DNA from 3 places in the Janibacter alkaliphilus genome. Region 1 is predicted to be linked to each of the others. Evidence: riboswitches for the same ligand, from Rfam matches in the RefSeq annotation. Region 1 holds a riboswitch; each other region holds the start of a gene.
The links. A riboswitch is a leader RNA that binds a small molecule or an ion and turns the genes downstream of it on or off. The one in region 1 is predicted to bind cobalamin.

Region 1 (4,201 bases):
ACGGTGAGCCCGACGAAGCCGATCGGCCCGACCACCGCGACCGTCCCGGCGGTCAGCAGCGCGGTGAGCACGAGCAGCGTCCACCGTGCCCGGGTGACCGGGATGCCCAGCGCCTGCGCCGAGACGTCGCCGAAGGCGAAGGCGTCCAGCACCCCGGCGGCCGCGACCAGCACGAGCACCGCCACGAGGCCGAGCACGAGCAGCGCCAGCGCCTGCGTCCAGCGCACCGAGGCGAAGGAGCCGAGGGTCCAGCTGAGCACCTGCCGGGCGAGGTCCCGCTCGCCGAAGACCATGATCGCCAGCGAGGTGAAGGCGCCGGCCAGCTGCGCGACGGCGACGCCGGCGAGGATCGTGCGGCTGGGCGGCAGGTCCCCGCCCCGGCCGGTCGCCATGGCCAGCACCAGGGCCAGGGCGACCAGGCCGCCGACGAAGGAGGCGAGCGTCATCGCCGCCGGCAGCGCCAGGCTGGAGAGCCCGACGCCGAAGACGAGGACGAGCACCGCGCCGACGGCAGCGCCGCTGGAGATGCCCAGCAGGTAGGGGTCGGCGAGGTCGTTGCGGGTCAGGGCCTGCAGCACCACCCCGCAGAGGGCCAGCACCGCCCCGACCGCGGCGGTGGCCACGACGCGGGGCAGCCGCAGCTGCCACACGATGCGGTCGTCGATGGCGCTCACCCCGTCGCCGGCGACCAGGTGCATCCGGCGCAGCACCACCGCGGCGACGTCGGCCGGCGGCAGCCGGACCGAGCCGAGACCGACCGCGACGAGGACGCTGCCGAGCAGCAGCAGGGCGAGCACGACGGCCGGCACGGCCGCCCCGCGCACCCTCGGCGTCACGAGGCGTCGAGCTCGGCGAGCCCGTCGGACAGGCTCTGCGCCCCCTCGACCATGGTCGCGCCCGGGGTGGCCTGGCTGTAGGTGATCTCCACGATCCGGTCCTGCTGCACCGCGTCCAGCTCGGAGAGCACCGGGTCGGACTCGAGGTGCTCCACCTTCTCCTCGGCGCTGGACCAGGCCGCGTCGGGGACGACGATGACGTCCGGCTCGGCGTCCACGACGTCCTCCCACGAGCCGTCCGCCCAGCCGCCCTCGAGGTCGGCGAAGATGTTGGTGCCGCCCACGGCGTCGATCAGCAGCTGCGGGCCCCCTTCGCCGGCCCCGACGAAGGGGGTGTCGTCGCCGGAGTCGTACCAGAGGATGTCCGTCCCCTCGCCGCTCGCCTGCTCGCGCACCTCGTCGAGCTGCTCGCGCTGGCCGTCGACGAGCTCGGTGGCGGTGTCCTCGACGCCGAAGATGGTGCCGACGGTCTCGATCTCGGACCAGACGTTCTCGAAGGTGGTCTCCGGCCGCTCCGCGTCGTCGCCGCAGCCGAAGGGGCTGAGGTAGGTGCCGATGCCGTCCTGCTCCAGCTCATCCTCGCTGGCCACCCCGTCGTCGGCGAAGGCGCTGCCGTAGGAGGCGTAGGCCAGGTCGGGCTCGACGGAGAGCAGCTGCTCCAGGCTGGGGTACTCCTCGGCCAGCACCGGGACGCTGTCGTAGGCCTCCTGCCACCGCGAGGAGACGCCGTCGTCGATGTAGGCGGTGCCGGCCATCCGGTCCTCGAGGCCGAGCGCCAGCATGACCTCGGTGGCGCCCTGGTTCAGGGTGACCGCAGCGGTCGGCGCCTCGTCCAGGGTCCGCTCCTGGCCGCAGCTGGTGTAGGTGACGGATCGGGCCGAGGCGTCCGAGGACGAGCCGTCCTCGCCCTCGGAGGGGGCACCGGCGCAGCCGGCCAGGGCGAGCGCGCAGGTCAGGGACAGCAGGGTGGCAGGGGTGCGTGGCAGCACGGTGCGTGGCAGCACAGAGGGCTTCTCTCTCTCGGAGCCTGGGTCGCGAGGCTCACCGACGGATGGACATGCGTCGGCAGGTCTTCGGACTCGAGATCGACCGCCCTCGGCGCCTTCCCGACCCCTTCGGGTCAGTGGCGTCGTGCCGAGGACGTCCCTCTTACCGCTGCGCGTCAGCTCCGGGTTCGCACCGGATTCCCTGGCACTCTCGTGCGACCGACCCAGCGAGCATAGCGCTCGCTCAGACCGCGCCCGGCAGGAGGCCGAGCCAGCCACCCCTGGGTACCGCCCGTGTCTCCCAGCGCCCCAGGACCGCTTACGTCCGCCAGGACGGGTCGCGCTCGCGCCCGGGCGACAGTCCTAGGATTGTCTGCCCGGACCGGCCGCGCGCGCGGTCCAGGGCGACAGTCCTAGGACTGTCGATCCCCGGGGCGCGAGGGTCAGGCGCGCTTGTCCAGGCGCACCCGCACCGTCTCGCCGCCGGCCAGCTCGGCCTGGACAACCCCGTCGCCGAGCGGCAGCACGTCGAGGTCGCCGGCCGAGCCGAACTGGACCGCCAGGGTCTCGTTCATCACGAGCGTCTGGTGGGCGACGACCGCCTCCCACACCCGGCCCGTGCCGGTCACGGTGAGGCTGATCCGGTCCGAGACGTCCAGCCCGGCCTGCTTGCGGGCGTCCTGCACGGCCCGGACGACGTCGCGGGCCAGGCCCTCGTCGGCGAGCTCCTCGGTGACCTCGGTGTCGAGGACGACGAAGCCGCCGCCGGGCAGCACCGCGGTCGCCCGCGCCCCGGAGCCGTCGTCCTCGGCGACCGCCTCGACGGTGTACTCCCCCTCGACGAGCGTGATCCCGCCGGCGGTGACGGTGCCGTCGTCGGCGACCGACCAGTCGCCGGACTTGCTGCCCTTGATGGCCTGCTGCACCTGCTTGCCCAGCCGCGGCCCGGCCGCCCGGGCGTGCACGGTGAGCCGCTCGCTGACGCCGAAGCCGGCCGCGGCCGGGTCGTCGAGGTCGAGCAGGCTGACCTGGCGCACGTTGACCTCCTCGGCGATCACCGTGCCGAGCTCGGCCAGCGCGGCCGCGCCGGGCACGACGACGGTGAGGTCGCGCAGCGGCAGCCGGGTGCGCAGCTGGTGCGCCTTGCGCAGCGAGGAGGCGACCGAGCAGACCTGCCGGGCGGTGTCCATGGCGACGACCAGCTCGTGGTCGGCCGGGTAGTCGGGCGGGTCCGGCCAGTCGGTCAGGTGCACCGAGCGCCCGCCGGTCAACCCGCGCCAGACCTCCTCGGTGACCAGCGGCAGCAGCGGCGCGGCCACCCGGCACAGCGTCTCCAGCGCGGTGTAGAGGGTGTTGCAGGCGTGCTCGGCCTCGGCCCGCGCCGCCTCGTCGCCGTCGGCCGCCCAGAACCGCTCCCGGCTGCGGCGGATGTACCAGTTCGTCAGCACGTCGGTGAAGCCGCGGGTGGCCTCGCAGGCGCCGGCGATGTCGTAGGCGTCCTGGCGAGCCTGGCTGTCCGCGACGTACTCCCCCAGCTTCGCCAGCAGGTAGCGGTCCAGCAGGTGCGGCGAGTCCGTGCTGAAGCGCGCCTCGTAGCCGGGGCCGTCCGGGCCGCCGAGCGCGTTGGCGTAGAGGCTGAAGAAGTACCAGGAGCTCCACAGCGGGATGAGCACCTGACGCACCCCTTCGCGGATGCCCTCCTCGGTGACGACGAGGTTGCCGCCGCGCAGGATCGGCGAGGACATGAGGAACCAGCGCATCGCGTCGGCGCCGTCCCGGTCGAAGACCTCCGAGACGTCCGGGTAGTTGCGCAGCGACTTGGACATCTTCTGCCCGTCGTTGCCCAGCACGATCCCGTGGCTGATGCAGCTGGAGAAGGCCGGCCGGTCGAAGAGCGCGGTGGCCAGGATGTGCAGCGTGTAGAACCAGCCCCGGGTCTGCCCGATGTACTCGACGATGAAGTCGCCCGGGAAGTGGCTCTCGAACCAGTCCTGGTTCTCGAAGGGGTAGTGCACCTGGGCGTAGCTCATCGACCCGGAGTCGAACCAGACGTCGAGCACGTCCTCGACCCGGCGCATCGTGCTCTGCCCGGTCGGGTCGTCCGGGTTGGGCCGGGTCAGGTCGTCCACCCACGGGCGGTGCAGGTCCGGCTCGCCGTCGGCGGTCAGCGGCAGGCGGCCGAAGTCGCGCTCGATCTCCGCGAACGAGCCGTAGACGTCGGTGCGCGGGTGGTTCGGGTCGTCGGAGACCCACACCGGCACCGGCGAGCCCCAGAAGCGGTTGCGGGTGATCGACCAGTCCCGGGCGTTCTCCAGCCAGCGGCCGAACTGGCCGTGCTTGACGTGCTCGGGCACCCAGGTGATCTGCTCGTTGGCGGCC
Region 2 (4,201 bases), 1.0 Mb from region 1:
CAGCGCCTGCTCCTCGCCGATCCGCCACTTCGCGCTCTTGACGAACTGGAAGACCGCGGTGGACCAGCCCTGGTTCCAGCCGCGCAGCGCCAGGCCGAAGGCGGCCGTGGACTTGCCCTTGCCGGCGCCGTGGTGGACGACCACCAGCGGGCTGTGCCGCCGCTGGCGGGTGGTGCGGCCGTCGTCGGGGGTGGTGGGGACCTGTCCCTGGGGCATCAGGCGGCGCTCCTGCGGTCGGTGCGGTGCGGTCCGGCGGTGCCGTCGGGGCGCGCGCGGTGCTCGTCGACGACATCGACGATCGCTCCGGCGGCGACCTGCTCCAGCGGCACGTGCTCGGCGCGCATCCGGCGGGCCAGGTCGGCCGCCAGACCCATCCGGAAGCGACCGGTCTCGCAGTCGATGACGACGACGTCGGTGTCGGCGGCGGCGCTGCGCGACCACGAGTCGGCCACGCGGCGGGACCGCGCCAGGGCGTCCTCGCCGGCGGTGGCCCGGCCGTCGGTGAGCACGAGCAGCAGGGCGCGCTGGCGGGGGTCGCGGATGCGTTCGCGGGCGATCACCCGGGCTGCCTCGAGCAGGCCCTCGGCGACCGGGGTGCGGCCGCCGTGCGGCAGGTCCTCCAGCCGCGCGGCCGCGGCGTCCACCGAGGTGGTCGGCGGCAGCGCCAGCTCGGCACCCTCCCCGCGGAAGGTGATCAGCCCCACCCGGTCGCGCCGCTGGTAGGCGTCCATGAGCAGCGAGAGCACGGCGGTCTTGACCTCGTCCATCCGCCGGCGGGCGGCCATCGAGCCGGAGGCGTCGACGGCCAGCAGCACGAGGTTGGACTCGCGGCCGCGGGTCACCGCGTGGCGCAGGTCGCCGGCCTGCAGCCGCAGACCGGCCCCCGATCCTTCGCTGGACCTTGACGCGGCGCCCACGTCCGTCCCGGTGGTGGCCCGGCGGGCGGCGCCCGCGGTGAGCGTGGCCAGCAGGTGCACCTTGGCGCCGGCCGGCTCGTGGCCGGGGGCGTGCACGCCGACGGTGCGGCCGGACTCGGTGTAGGCCGCGCTGCGGCGCCCGCTGCGTCCGCTGCCGGTGCCCCGGACGGCGAACCGGCGGGCCCGGTAGGGGGTGCCCGCGGCGGCGACCCCGATCGTGGGTGCCGCGGCCGGGGGAGCCTCGGGGCTGTCCGGCGCGTCGGCGGGCTGGTCCGCCTGGTCGGGTGCGCTCTGGTCGGTCGAGGGGTGCTCGGCCCGGCTGGGATCGGGCTGGTGGGAGGGCTCCGGGTGGCCCTGCGGGTCCTGCGGGCCGGGCTCCGGGGAGCCGACGTCGCCGTCCCCGTCGGGGGTGTCGTCCTGGTCCTCCGGACCGTCTCCGCTGTCGTCCGTGGGGTCCTCGCCGCCGCCGTCCGGGGGCTCCGGCGGCTCCTCGTCGAGCAGCTGGTCGAGCAGCTCCTCGTCCAGGCCCGGGGCGTCGAAGGGGTTGCGGCGTCGGCGGTGCGGCAGCGCCAGCAGCGCGGCGGCGCGGATGTCGGCGCGGGTCACCTCGGTGCGGCCCTGCCACGCCGCGTGCGCGCGAGCGGTCCGTGCGGTGACGATGTCGGCACGCATCCCGTCGACGTCGAAGCCGGCGCACACCCGGGCGACCGTGGCCAGCGCCCGGTCGTCGAGGGTCACCTCGTCCAGCCGGTCGCGGGTGGCGGCGATCCGCGCGGTGAGCTCGGCCTGCTGCGCGGCGTAGTCCCGGGCGAAGGCGGCCGGGTCGGCGTCGTAGGCGAGCCGGCGCCGCACCACCTCGGTGCGCTCCCGGGGCTCGCGGCTGGCGGCGACCTCGACGGTCAGCCCGAAGCGGTCGAGCAGCTGCGGGCGCAGCTCGCCCTCCTCGGGGTTCATCGTGCCGACGAGCACGATCCGCGCCGGGTGGCTGATCGAGACCCCGTCCCGCTCGACGGTGTTGCGGCCCATCGCCGCGGCGTCGAGGAGCAGGTCGACGAGGTGGTCGTGGAGCAGGTTGACCTCGTCGACGTAGAGGATGCCGCGGTGCGCGGTGGCCAGCAGCCCGGGCTCGAAGGCGGCCTCGCCGGCGCCGAGCGCCTTGCGCAGGTCGAGCGAGCCGATCACCCGGTCCTCGGTGGCGCCCACGGGCAGCTCGACCAGCCGGGCCGGGCGCTCCTGGGCGGCAGCGCTCTCGCTCTGGTGCGGGCCGTCCGGGCAGTCCGGCTCCGGGGCCGAGGGGTCGCAGCCGAAGCGGCACCCGGCGATCACCGGCTGGGTGGGGAGCACATCCGCGAGGGCGCGGACCATCGTCGACTTCGCCGTGCCCTTCTCGCCGCGCACGAGGACGCCACCGACCTCGGGTGCGATCGAGGTGAGGATGAGGGCCAGCGACATGTCGTCGGCACCGACGATCGCCGTGAAGGGGTACGGGGTCCGCTGCTGCATCGTGCTCCTGAAGCGAGTGTCCGCGCTCGCCGCGTGGTCGGGACCCGGGCACGGGCGCGTGCGCGGGTGACCCCGGGCGACGTCCTGGCTCTCCCCGACGGTGGGGTCTCACAGTGGCGGGACCGCTCCGGAGTCGCACCGGATTCCTCGCCCTGGGGTCGCCGCTCATGGTCTCACACGCCGTCGGTCGGGCTCGTGCAGCGTGAGCGGAGGCGACCGGGGGTGGCCGCGCAGCGAGTGACGCGTGGGGTCGAGGTGATCCACGCCCGCCAGAGCGGCGCGGAACACCTCGACCGACGGTCGTCCTCGGGCGGCGCGGTCTCGTCGGCGGCCTACAGTGGCGCCGTGATCGACGTCGTGGGCATCAGCGCCGCGGGCTGGGAGGCTCTCGGGCCGGGCGAGCGTGCGCTGCTCGAGGGGGCCAGGGTGATCGTCGGCGGCGAGCGGCACCTGGCGCTGCTCCCCGAGCACGTCGCGGCCGAGCGACGCACCTGGCCGCGGCCGCTGCGCGAGGGTCTGCCGGACCTGCTCGCCTCGCTCGGCCAGCCCGCCGACGCCGACAGCCGCTCGGGCGCCGGTGTCGTCGCGCTCGCCAGCGGCGACCCCCTTCGCTCCGGGATCGCCAGCACCCTCATCGACCTGCTCGGCGCGGACCAGGTGAGGGTCCACCCCTCGCTGGCCTCCGACACCCTCGCCCGGGCACGGATGGGCTGGTCCGCCGAGCGTGTCGAGGTGATCACCACCGTCGGCCGGGACCTGCGTCGGGTGCTGCCCTCCCTCGCGCCCGGCGCCCGCCTCGTGGTGCTCCTCTCCGACGGCAGCGGGCCGGCCGAGCTGGCGGCGCTGCTCACCGACCGGGGCTGGGGTGCTTCTCGGGTGACCGCCTGGTGGCACCTCGGCGGTGACGACGAAGGGAGCGCCCGCTCCCGGGCCAGCACGTGGGAGCTGCCGCGCACCCCCGACCTCGTGCTGTGCTGCGTCGAGGCCGCCCCCGACGATGCATCCACCGACGGTACGGCCGACGAGAGCGGCGCGGAGACCACGACCGCCGCAGCGCTCGGGCCGGTGCCCGGGCGACCCGAGGCCACCTTCGCCAGCGACGGGCAGATCACCAAGCGCGACGTGCGGGCCAGCGCCTTGGCCCACCTGCGCCCGGCCGACGGCGGCCACCTGTGGGACCTCGGGGCCGGCAGCGGTGCCGTCGGCATCGAGTGGTGCCTGGCCGCGCCACGGACGCGCTGCACCAGCGTCGAGCGCGACCCCGGGCGCGCGGCCCGGATCCGTGCCACCGCCGACGACCTCGGGGTCGGGGCCCGGCTCACCGTGCTCACCGCCGACCTCGCCGACGGGCTGGACGTCGTGCTCGGGGACGGCGGCGACGCGGCCCCGGACGCGGTCTTCGTCGGCGGGGGCCTCACCGAGGAGCTGGCCGACGAGGCGTGGACGCGGCTGCCGGTCGGCGGCCGGTTCGTCGCGCACGCCGTGACCCTGCAGACCGAGGCCGTGCTCGTCGCGCTGCACGGCCGCACCGGCGGGGCGCTGACCCGGCTGTCGGTCGAGCACGCCCGGCCGCTGGGGCGCTACCTGTCGTGGACCCCGGCGCGCCCTGTCGTCCAGCTCGCCGCGGTCCGCACCCGGTCCGGCATCACCGAAGGAGAGGCATGACCGTCCACTTCATCGGCGCCGGGCCCGGCGCCGCCGACCTGCTCACCGTGCGCGCGACGCGCCTGCTGCAGGCCAGCCCGGTGTGCCTCTACGCCGGCACCTACCTCGACGAAGCG
Region 3 (4,201 bases), 1.0 Mb from region 1:
CGTAGCTGAGCCGGTGCACCGGGCGGTCGGCGAGGTCGGTGATGCCGAGCAGGTCGAGCACCTCGTCCACCCGGGCGGCGACCTCGGCCGCGCCGAGACCGAGGTTGGTCGGGCCGTAGCCGACGTCGGAGCGCACGTCCGCGCTGAAGAGCTGGTCGTCGGGGTCCTGCAGCACGAGCTGCACCCGCTGACGGTGCGCGGTCAGGCCCCTCCGGTCGTGGGCCAGCACCGCGCCGCCGCTGATGACGTGCCCCTCGGTCGGCCGGTGGACCCCGGAGAGCACCCGCAGCAGGGTGGTCTTGCCGGAGCCGTTCGCCCCGAGCAGTGCGGTGCGCACCCCGGCGCCGATGCTCGCGCTGACGCAGTCGAGGACGTCCGGCGCCCCGGGGTGGCCGGCGTGCACGCCGCGGACCGCGAGCGCGGTATCGGTGTCGTCGGGCGGGCTCCAGGAGCCGAGGCGGTGGGTCATGGCCGGCTCATCATCGCCTGCGGCGGCCTCACAGCGCCACCAGCACCGACGCCGCGCCGGTCACCGTGACGAGCACGACCGCGGCCAGCGCGAAGGGGAGCGAGACCGGCCGGGCGGGCACCATAGGCACCGCCTCGACCCCGCCGCGTCCGGCGAGGCCGTCCTCGAGCCGGGCAGCCCGGGTCCAGGCACGGACCATGACCGCGGCGACGAGCTGCCCGAGGGAGCGGCGGGCGGCGTGTCCGGAGGCGTAGCCGAGCCGGCCGGCCTGCGCCTCCCGGATCGCCGCCATGGCCTCCAGCAGCCCGAAGATCATCCGGTACATCACCGCGGCGACGTCGACCACCGGCCCGGGCACACCCACCCGGCGCAGTGCGGAGAGCACCTCGACCATCGGGGTGGTGGCCGCGAGCAGCAGCATCGCGCTGGTCGCGGCGAGCGCCCGCAGGCTGACCAGCAGCGCGGTCTCGACGCCGCTGGTGGTCATGCCGACCGGCCCCAGCCGCCAGACGTCGCTGCCGGTGGCCGCGCCGAGGTCGAGGGCGACGGTCACCGCACCGACGGCGACGAAGACCGCCGGGCCGAGCAGCACCCGCCACCACAGCCCGGGCGGCACCATCGCGGTCAGCAGGGCCAGCCCGGTGACCAGCAGCCCGACGACTGCCGCGACCACCGGGGAGCCGGTGGTCGCGGCGACCAGGAGCAGCCCGAGGCACAGCAGCGCCTTCTCGGCGACCGAGCGGCGCCGCCACGGGCTGCTCCAGGCAGCGTCGTCGAGCTGCACGGCCTAGCCGTCCCTGTCCATGTCCCCGGCACCGTCGACGTCCCCGTCGCCGCGGAGGCGCCGCTCGCGCAGCACGCCGAAGGCGTAGCCGAGGACGATGCCGCCCAGACCGGCCTGCAGGGCGAAGAGACCGGACTCGATCTCGCCGCCGGCGGGCGCGATGATCGGCTCGAACCACGGCTCGTGGCCGTCCTCCTCGATCTGCTCGGTAACGGCGGCGTCGGTGCCGCCGAAGGGCTCCTCCTCGCCGGCCGCGGCGCGGGCGCCGAGGACGAGGGCGATCGCCACGACGAGAGCGGCCAGGGCCAGCAGGGCCCACACGACCCCCTTCGACAGGGGCCTGGTCTCGCGCACGGGCGTGGTGTCACACCCAGGGTCGGTGTCACGCACGGGCGGCCTCCTCCCCGGTCCGGGCGGTCGTCGGGTCGCCGACGACGCCGAGGTCACGCAGCTCGGGGCGGGCCCAGCTGAGCAGGGCGTTGACGACGAGGACGCCGATGATCCCTTCGACGATCGCCAGCGGGATCTGGGTGACCGCGAAGACCCCGAGGAAGCGCCCCCACGCCTCGAGGAAGCCGCCCTCGGGGAAGGCCAGCGCCAGCTGGGTGGAGGTGGTGACGTAGGTCGCGAGGTTGGCCACCGCCATCGCGCAGAAGACCTTGACGCTCAGCGGCGCGGCGGCGAGCAGCCGGTAGACGCCGTAGCCGGCCCAGGGCCCGACGACGGCCATGGCGATGGCGTTGGCGCCCAGGGTGGTCAGGCCGCCGTGGGCGAGCAGCAGCGCCTGGAAGAGCAGGACGATCGTGCCCAGCAGCGCCATCACCGGCGGCCGGAAGAGGATCGCGCCCAGCCCGGTGCCGGTCGGGTGCGAGCTGGAGCCGGTGACCGACGGCAGCTTGATCGCCGACATGACGAAGGTGAAGGCGCCGGCGGCGCCGAGGAGGATGCGGGCGTTCGGCTGCTCCCGCACCACCTTGACGACAGCGCGGGCGCCGTGGACGACGAAGGGGGCGGCCACGACCGTCCACGCGGCGGCGTGGACCGGTGGCAGGAAACCCTCGGCGATGTGCATGCGCACTCACTCTCTCCCGGGATGACGCGTCCCGGGGTGACATGCCGGGCGTCGGTGAGTTCCTGACTCGCGGAAGACCCGCTCACAGTGGCGCGACCGTCCCGGACTCTCACCGGGTTCCTCATCGGGTCGACGTCGGCGAGCGCAGCGTAGCGCGTGCCGTCCGCAGGGCCCAGGCGTCGCCGGGCGGCGCGGGATCCTCCGACCCGACGCTCGGGGCGCTGCGCACGGCCACGAGCCTGCGCGAGGTGGTCCGCCGTGCTGCATGCCTGCCTCGACCGCCGTGGCTGTCCGCGGCATCTCGGGGGCGCTACGGGTCCAGCACCGAGAGATGCAGCACGGGCGACCAGGTCAGGCGAGGGCGGAGGCCGGTCAGGCGAGGGCGGCGGCCAGACGGAGCGCTCGCTCGCGCAGCCGGGCGCGCAGGGCCTCGGGCAAGAGCACCTCGGCCTCGTCGCCCAGCCGCCACAGCGCCCAGTCGGCGTGCCGCTCGTCCTGGAAGGTCAGCTCCAGCGTGGTCCACCCCGGGGACTGCTCGTGGTCGTCCCTGGGGCTACCGATGCGGTCGCCTCCGTCCGGACGCTCGGCGACGAGCGCGACCGCGCTCCCGACCAGCTGGGCGCGTCGTTCCTCGCGCACCCGCACCACCACCGTCAGGGTGTCCTCACCCCGGAAGCGCTCGCTGCGCTCGCGCCACAGCGCGGGGAGGTCGATCTCCTCGGCCCGTTCGGCCGGCTCGGCGAGCGCCTCGGCGGCCTGCACCCGGGACAGCCGGTAGGTCCGGTCCTCCCCCGCCGCGGTCGCCAGCAGATAGCTGCGTTCGCCGGCGACGACGAGGCCGACCGGCTCGACGGTGCGCCAGGTCGCCGCCCGGCCAGGACGGGCGTAGCGCAGCCGCAGCTGTCGGCCGTCCAGCACCGCGCGGCGGACCTCGACGAGCACCTCGGCGGGGATCTCCGGCGGGAGCACTGGCCGGGCCAGCAGGTCGGTCTCGGGCGCCACGAGGATGCGGCGGGCGGCCTCCCGCGCCCCTCCGCGGCGCTCCTCGGGCAGCGCGTCAAGGACCTTGCGCAGCGCCGCGGCGTGCGCCCCGCCGAGCCCGAGGGCACGGCCCGACCCGGCCGCGAGCACCGCCACCGCCTGGTCGTCGGTGAGACCGGTGAGCTCGGCCCGGAAACCGGGCAGCAGCGCGTACCCGCCGAGCGGGCCGCGCTCGGCGTAGACCGGCACCCCCGCCGCCGAGAGCGCCTCGACATCCCGCTGGATCGTGCGGGTGGTCACCTCGAGCTCGGCCGCGAGCGCCGTCGCGCTGGTCAGCCCGCGCTGCCGCAGCAGCAGGACGAGCGAGACGAGCCGGTCCGCACGCATGGCGCGAGACTAGGCGAGATACCCGACACAAGGTGTCGCATATGGGCCGCAGGCTGCTCCCGATGGCCCGCACCGGTGGGCCACGGACGGATCGGAGACGAGCATGGAACGCACCGCGGTGAACCCGGTGACCTGGTCGCAGGAGCTGGGCTTCAACCAGGGCGAGGTGGTCAGCGGGCAGCGCCGCACCCTCTTCTGCTCCGGGCAGACGGCGATGGACCCCGACGGGGTGCCGCAGCACGAGGGCGACCCCGCCGGGCAGCTGGCGCTCAGTCTGGACAACCTCGAGGCCGTGCTCGCCGACGCCGGGATGAGCCTGGGCAACCTCGTGCGGCTGACCGTCTACGCCACCGACATCGACGCGCTCATGCCGCACTACGGCGTGCTGGCCGGGCGTCTCGCCGCAGCCGGGGTGGCCCCGCCGACGACGATGCTCCAGGTGGTCCGGCTGGCGGTGCCGGGTCAGGTCGTCGAGCTGGAGGGGACGGCCGTGGACTGACCGGCCGGG

Region 2: it holds a riboswitch for cobalamin, as region 1 does, so the genes downstream of both, BJY28_RS10485 (VWA domain-containing protein) here and BJY28_RS15160 (ABC transporter substrate-binding protein) in region 1, are expected to answer to the same signal.
Region 3: it holds a riboswitch for cobalamin, as region 1 does, so the genes downstream of both, BJY28_RS10510 (energy-coupling factor ABC transporter permease) here and BJY28_RS15160 (ABC transporter substrate-binding protein) in region 1, are expected to answer to the same signal.

What each region holds. Positions count from the first base shown of each region.
Region 1 is NZ_JACBZX010000001.1:3,196,115-3,200,315, forward strand. It holds gene BJY28_RS15155 (FecCD family ABC transporter permease) at 1-836, opposite strand, end outside; gene BJY28_RS15160 (ABC transporter substrate-binding protein) at 833-1,840, opposite strand; cobalamin riboswitch at 1,884-2,061, opposite strand; gene ileS (isoleucine--tRNA ligase) at 2,266-4,201, opposite strand, start outside.
Region 2 is NZ_JACBZX010000001.1:2,164,407-2,168,607, forward strand. It holds gene cobO (cob(I)yrinic acid a,c-diamide adenosyltransferase) at 1-216, opposite strand, end outside; gene BJY28_RS10485 (VWA domain-containing protein) at 216-2,420, opposite strand; adenosylcobalamin (AdoCbl) riboswitch at 2,489-2,580, opposite strand; gene cbiE (precorrin-6y C5,15-methyltransferase (decarboxylating) subunit CbiE) at 2,766-4,085, shown strand; gene cobM (precorrin-4 C(11)-methyltransferase) at 4,082-4,201, shown strand, end outside.
Region 3 is NZ_JACBZX010000001.1:2,169,237-2,173,437, reverse strand. It holds gene BJY28_RS10525 (energy-coupling factor ABC transporter ATP-binding protein) at 1-469, opposite strand, end outside; gene cbiQ (cobalt ECF transporter T component CbiQ) at 498-1,253, opposite strand; gene BJY28_RS10515 (energy-coupling factor ABC transporter substrate-binding protein) at 1,257-1,607, opposite strand; gene BJY28_RS10510 (energy-coupling factor ABC transporter permease) at 1,636-2,325, opposite strand; cobalamin riboswitch at 2,362-2,487, opposite strand; gene BJY28_RS10505 (helix-turn-helix transcriptional regulator) at 2,698-3,693, opposite strand; gene BJY28_RS10500 (RidA family protein) at 3,797-4,192, shown strand; gene cobM (precorrin-4 C(11)-methyltransferase) at 4,156-4,201, opposite strand, start outside.